One region of the Blautia sp. MB18-30 genome, then DNA from elsewhere that is predicted to be linked to it. Evidence: predicted binding sites of a transcription regulator. Region 1 holds the regulator's gene; the other holds the start of a gene.
What was found. Region 1 encodes Rex, which represses fermentation and respiration genes when NADH is low (regulators of the CRP and FNR family bind a similar motif). Its sites were predicted from a motif close to ATTGTTAANTANTTAACAAT; they were not measured.
Positions count from the first base shown of each region.

Region 2: the regulator Rex is predicted to act here: its motif matches at 1,389-1,408, upstream of pckA (phosphoenolpyruvate carboxykinase (ATP)).

Region 1 covers NZ_JAMOYY010000020.1:41,702-45,133, reverse strand. The annotation lists gene NCY57_RS10630 (ABC-F family ATP-binding cassette domain-containing protein) at 1-1,651, opposite strand, end outside; gene NCY57_RS10625 (redox-sensing transcriptional repressor Rex) at 1,866-2,513, shown strand; gene NCY57_RS10620 (NAD(P)H-hydrate dehydratase) at 2,575-3,432, shown strand, end outside.
Region 2 covers NZ_JAMOYY010000010.1:95,041-98,472, reverse strand. The annotation lists gene NCY57_RS06750 (threonine/serine ThrE exporter family protein) at 1-1,248, opposite strand, end outside; gene pckA (phosphoenolpyruvate carboxykinase (ATP)) at 1,570-3,174, shown strand.

The DNA.
Region 1 (3,432 bases):
TAGGTGCCTCCGGAGAAGTGCTTCCCGGTGCATAGGTACTGGTCAGCTCCTCCTTCTTTTCCAGATAGTAATCATAATCACCGATGTAATTTACCACTGCCTGGTTTGTCAGCTCCATGATCCTGGTCGCAGTCTGATTGATAAAGTAACGGTCATGGGATACATAAAGGACTGTACCGGTGTAGCTGACCAGTGCTTCCTCCAGGATCTCCTTGGAGGCAATATCCAGATGGTTGGTAGGCTCGTCAAGGATCAGGAAGTTGGCTTCGGAAAGCATCAGCTTTGCAAGGGAAACACGGCCTCTTTCTCCACCGGAAAGTGCGGAGATCTCCTTGAAAACATCATCTCCGGTAAAGAGAAATGCGGCAAGCATATTTCGGATCTCGGTCTCTGTGAGAGTCGGATAAGTATCGGAGATCTCCTGAAAAATTGTCTTGTCCATATGCAGAACATGATGTTCCTGATCGTAATAACCGATCTGCACCTTGGAACCAAGGGAAAATTTGCCGGCATCTGCCTCAATAAGACCGTTGATGATCTTTAGCATGGTGGTCTTTCCGGTTCCGTTGTTTCCGATCAGTGCCACACGCTCGCCGCGTTTGATATCAAAGGAGATATCGGAGAACAGGGTCTGTCCCGGAAAGGCCTTGGAAAGCGCTTCCACGTGGAGCACATCGTTTCCGCTTAACACCCGTGGTTCCAGCGAGATACGCATCCGGTCCTGGAGCTCAAGAGGCTTTTCGATCCTCTGTACACGGTCCAGCATTTTTTCACGGCTTTCCGCACGCTTGATGGATTTTTCACGGTTAAAGGATTTCAGCTTGGCGATAACGGCTTCCTGATGCTTGATATCCCGCTGCTGATTTAAGTATGCCTTGTACTGTGCGTCACGAAGCTGAGCCTTCTTGAGAGCATAGGCAGAGTAGTTGCCGCTGTATACGCGGGTCTGTCCGGCTTCGATCTCAATGACCTTGGTGACCACCTTATCCAGAAAATAACGGTCATGGGAGACGATAAAAACAGCTCCCGGATAATTCAGAAGATAAGTTTCCAGCCAGGAGATGCTTTCCATATCCAGGTGATTGGTTGGCTCATCCAGAAGCAGGATATCCGGCTTGGAAAGAAGCATCTTGCCCAGCGCCACGCGTGTTTTCTGACCGCCGGAAAGAGTTTCAATCTGCTTGTCATAATCTTCCTCTGTGAAGCCGAGACCCTTTAAGACACCGGTCAGCTCACTTTTGTAAGCGTATCCGTTCTCCAGCTCAAACTGATGGGTCAGGCGGGTATAGGTTTCCATCAGACGGTTCAGCTCATCACCGGTCACCGTGTTCATTTCCTGTTCCATATTGCGGATACGGCGTTCCATATCGATGATGTGCTGCTTGGTGGTAAGAAGCTCCTCGTAGATGGTATGATGTCCGTGGATATCCTGGTACTGGGCAAGATAGCCGATATTTTTATCCCGGGCAAGCACCACGGTACCGGAATCAGCAGAAAGCTCCTGCATGATGATCCGCAGCAGTGTGGTCTTTCCTGCACCGTTGCATCCGATCAGAGCAGCCTTTTCACGGTCTTCAATGTGAAAGGATGCATCATTTAAAATTACTTTTTCGCCAAAGGCCTTGCATATATTCTGACATGATAAAATCATAAAAACTGTCCTCCTGTATAAAGAATCACCCCTGTTTATGTCTGAACAGGGAAAAATCCTCCACCTATTATAACGGAAACTGCCGGGATTTCAAAGAAAAAATCAATTATTAGAAAAAATATAAAGAAATTTGTACAGAATAGACAACTTTAATTGACAGGAAAATGTCAATTCGTTATAATTAACCTAGTGTAAGGTAAGGAGGAAAACTATCGTGGAGACAAAACAAATCTCGAAAGCGGTGATTAAGCGTCTGCCACGCTATTACCGCTACTTAGGAGAGCTGATGGAAGATAATGTAGAACGTATTTCTTCCAATGAATTAAGTAAGAAGATGCATACCACAGCTTCTCAGATCCGTCAGGATCTTAATAATTTTGGCGGTTTTGGGCAGCAGGGGTATGGCTATAATGTACACTATCTTTATACAGAGATCGGTAAGATCCTGGGACTGGATACCGTTCATCCGATGATCATCCTGGGTGCCGGTAATCTGGGACAGGCACTTGCCAATTATGTGGATTTTGAGAAGCGCGGGTTCAGGCTGGTTGGTATCTTTGACGTAAATCCTGTGCTTGAGGGCATCGCAGTCCGTGGACTTGAGATCCAGATGCTCAGTGAGCTTCCGTTTTTCCTGAGAGAGAATAACGTGGAGATCGCGATCCTGACACTTCCTAAGAATAAAGCCAAGGAAATGGCAGATATCCTGGTAGAGAACGGGATCAAGGCAATCTGGAATTTTGCACATCTCGATCTTGAGACACCGGATGATGTGATCGTAGAGAACGTTCATCTTTCCGAGAGTCTGATGACACTGTCTTATAATCTCAGCAAATACAGGCAGGAACATGTGGATAAGTAAGAATTGTTAAGCTGCCGGAAACGGCAGCTTTCTCTATGACAGAGGGGAGGCAGAAGACAGAATGAAGAAGCTTGTTACCTGCAAAGAAATGAAGGATCTGGACTCCACAACGATCCGTGAGATCGGAGTTCCCTCCGAGGTTCTGATGGAGCGGGCGGCACTGAAGGTGGTAGAGGAAACAGAAAAGTATCTCCAGAAGGACGAAAGGATCCTGGTAGTCTGCGGAAGCGGAAACAATGGTGGTGACGGTATCGCAGTTGCCAGATTGTTCCATCTGAAGGGGATCCGGGTAGAGTTTTATATGGTCGGAAACAAAGATAAAATGACCAGAGAGACAGCTCTTCAGTATAAGATCGCTTCCGGTTATCGTGTCCCGGAGGTGAATAACCCGCAGTGGAGTGAATATACTACTATAGTAGATGCCGTGTTTGGGGTAGGCCTGACGCGTCCGATCGAGGGGCATTATGCTGATATCATCCATGAGATGAACAGTGCGAGGGCCAAAAAGATCGCAGTTGACATCCCGTCAGGAGTGAACGGAGATACTGGCCTGGAAATGGGAATTGCCTTCAGCGCCGATCTGACTGTCACATTTGCCTACCGGAAAAGAGGTCTTTGCTTTTATCCGGGAAGACTGTATGCAGGAAGGATCGTTACCGCCGATATCGGGATCTATGAGCAGGAAGCTGTGACTGCATCTGCCGCCTGTCTGGAAAATAAAGATCTGAAGCTGTTTCCGGAACGTGATCCCGGCGGAAACAAGGGTACCTTCGGAAAAGTGCTCTTTGTGACCGGAAGTGAGGGAATGTGCGGAGCCGCTTATTTAAGCGCCAGTGCAGCACTTCGTGCCGGTGCGGGAATGGTGAAGATCCAGACTGTGGAAGCCAACAGGATCCCACTGCAGATACTCCTTCCGGAG
Region 2 (3,432 bases), on a different contig from region 1:
CGCAGCTGCAAACCAGGAGGCGGAAACATTCAGGGACATGATTCCCAGATTGTAGATTGCCCGGTAGAGATAAAGTCCGGGAACCATGATCACAATGGATGGTACGGTAATGGAAATCCTGGGATATCCCACTTTGGTTTTAATGAGGGAGGCCAGAAGTCCGGCTGTCAGTGCTCCGAAAAAAGCCGCGGCAGCAGGTGGGAAACCGGCAAGATCAACAAGCTCCAGACGTAAAGTGTTGGACAGTGCGCCGATGAATGCGGCAGCTGCGGCTAGACGGACAGGGCTGTTGAACATGACCGAAAAGCCGAATACCCCGCAGAAGCTTGCCAGAAGCCGGAACAGGATCCTCTGAGCTGCCGAAAGCTCCAGAGGCAGGAAATCCACAGGCTTCAGATGAAGAAGCAGTGCCATCAGCCAGGCAGAGACAGCAGCCACCATTACAACAATAATGGCGTAGGCCAGTCGTTCCAGACCGGAACGCATATCCAGCTTGGCAAGGTCGATCCCGCTTGTGATAAACGGAAAGCCCGGAATGATAAACAGCATGGAACAGATGTACCCGGCCTCATGCTGGACGGAAATGTGGAACAGAAGCTCTGCCAGCTTCAGGAAGCCTGCATATACAAGACAGGCGGAGGAAACAGAAACTGCAATGCACATAAACAGAGTAAAATGATGCTTGCCAAGCTTGCAGCGGATGGCGTTTCCGATGCCTGCGCCTGCAAAAGCCAGGATCATTTCCAGCGGGCCACCGCCCAGAAGAAAAGTAAATGCACCACAGGCCAGTGCAGAAGCCAGTCCCAGGGCGGCAGGGGAATAAAGCCCGTGGATCCGCTCGATCTCATCTAACTGACTGTGCAGTGCTTCACCGCTCATATGGATACCCTCCGCAGGAAAATCACTGACAAAATGTTCCAGCCTGTTCAGTCTGGAAGTATTTACGCCGGTGGTAGTCAGACTAAGTGCATGGGAAAAACTGCTCTCACCGTCAAAGCAGGTGTAGCTTATAGACATCAGTCCGATATCTGCGGAACAGGTGATACCAAGTGCTTCTGACAATGTATTCATGGAACTCCGTACCCGCCAGGCACCGGTCCCACAGGAGAGAAGCATCATGCCTGTACGGCCGATCAGGGAAGCTTTTTCGGAAAGAGAAGCTTCGGTGATGGGCTGGCTGTTCCTGGTACTTACGTAGTTGTGCCAAGGGATTTCCATATGATTACGTTTGATCAGAATATCTGACATAGAAATCACTTCTTTCTATATATTAAAATCATATAGTTACTATTATAAATATATATAATAACTATAATCAGATATATTGTAGCCATTATTCTGAAAAAGTCAAGTATAGATGGAGTAAAATCTGACAGTACCAAAACGTCACTGTTAAAGATTTATCATTTTTTTGCGGAAAATGAATTTTTTTGGTTGCTTTTACGTACAATTTATGTATAATTGTGGATAGGGATGTTGGAATGACCAATTCCTATGGCAGGATGACAAAAACCTGCAGCAGTAGGTGGCTATCATAATTACTATTAAAGAAGAGAGGTAAATGTTAAGATGGCAAAAATCGATTTAACAAAGTATGGTATTACCGGAACAACTGAGATCGTGTACAATCCTTCCTACGAGACATTATTTGAGGAAGAGACCAAACCGGAGCTTGAAGGATTTGAGAAGGGTCAGGTCAGTGAGCTTGGTGCTGTCAATGTAATGACAGGTATCTACACAGGACGTTCCCCTAAAGACAAATATATCGTTATGGATGAGAACTCCAAGGACACAGTTTGGTGGACATCCGATGAGTACAAGAACGATAACCATCCGGCAACTCAGGAAGCATGGAATGCAGTTAAAGATCTTGCCAAGAAGGAGCTTTCCAACAAGAAACTTTTCGTAGTAGATGCATTCTGCGGAGCTAACAAAGACACACGTATGGCTATCCGTTTCATCGTTGAGGTTGCATGGCAGGCACACTTCGTAACAAACATGTTCATTCAGCCGACAGCTGAGGAGCTTGAGAACTTTGAGCCGGATTTCGTTGTTTACAACGCATCCAAGGCTAAAGTTGAGAACTACAAAGAATTAGGACTTAACTCTGAGACAGCTGTAATGTTCAACATTACAAGCCGTGAGCAGGTTATCGTTAATACATGGTACGGCGGAGAGATGAAGAAAGGTATGTTCTCCATGATGAACTACTATCTGCCGCTGAAGGGCATCGCTTCCATGCACTGCTCTGCAAACACAGACCTTAACGGAGAGAACACAGCAATCTTCTTCGGTCTTTCCGGAACAGGTAAGACAACACTTTCCACAGATCCTAAGCGTCTTCTGATCGGTGATGACGAGCATGGCTGGGATGACAACGGAGTATTCAACTTCGAGGGTGGATGCTACGCTAAGGTTATCAACCTTGACAAAGAGTCTGAGCCGGACATCTACAATGCGATCAAGAGAAACGCTCTTCTTGAGAACGTAACACTTGATGCTGAGGGCAAGATCGACTTCGCTGACAAGAGCGTAACAGAGAACACACGTGTTTCTTATCCGATCAACCACATCGAGAACATTGTTCGCCCTGTATCTTCTGCACCGGCAGCGAAAGAGGTTATCTTCCTGTCCGCAGATGCATTCGGCGTACTTCCTCCAGTATCTATCCTGACACCGGAGCAGACACAGTACTACTTCCTTTCCGGATTCACAGCTAAGCTTGCTGGTACAGAGCGTGGAATCACAGAGCCTACTCCTACATTCTCCGCATGCTTCGGACAGGCATTCCTTGAGCTTCATCCGACAAAATATGCTGAGGAGCTCGTTAAGAGAATGGAGAAGAGCGGTGCGAAAGCATACCTCGTTAACACAGGATGGAATGGAACTGGAAAACGTATCTCCATCAAAGATACTCGTGGTATCATCGATGCTATCCTTGACGGATCTATCCTTAAAGCTCCGACAAAGAAGATCCCATTCTTCAACTTCGAGGTTCCGACAGAGCTTCCGGGCGTAGATCCTGCAATCCTTGACCCACGTGACACATATGCAGATGCTGCAGAGTGGGAGACAAAGGCTAAAGATCTTGCTGCAAGATTCGTTAAGAACTTTGCTAAATATGAAGGAAATGCAGCTGGTAAAGCACTCGTTGCAGCTGGCCCGCAGGCATAATCAGTCATTCCAACTGAATACAGATCGTAGACTTAACCGGGAGCGGATTTATCCGCTCCCGGTTTTTTGACAAACAACTAAGGATCTATTATTTGATATAGAACTGTGCAGTGCGAAGCATGTTTCCAGACATGGAATAAACAGAAAGTTGAAGATATCTACCTGTAAAATAAAAAACTTTGGCTTGACTAACAGAGGGCATATGGTGTATCCTTTCTGAGAAGTTAAGCGGGAGACCCGTAAGACTGTAAAAATTCT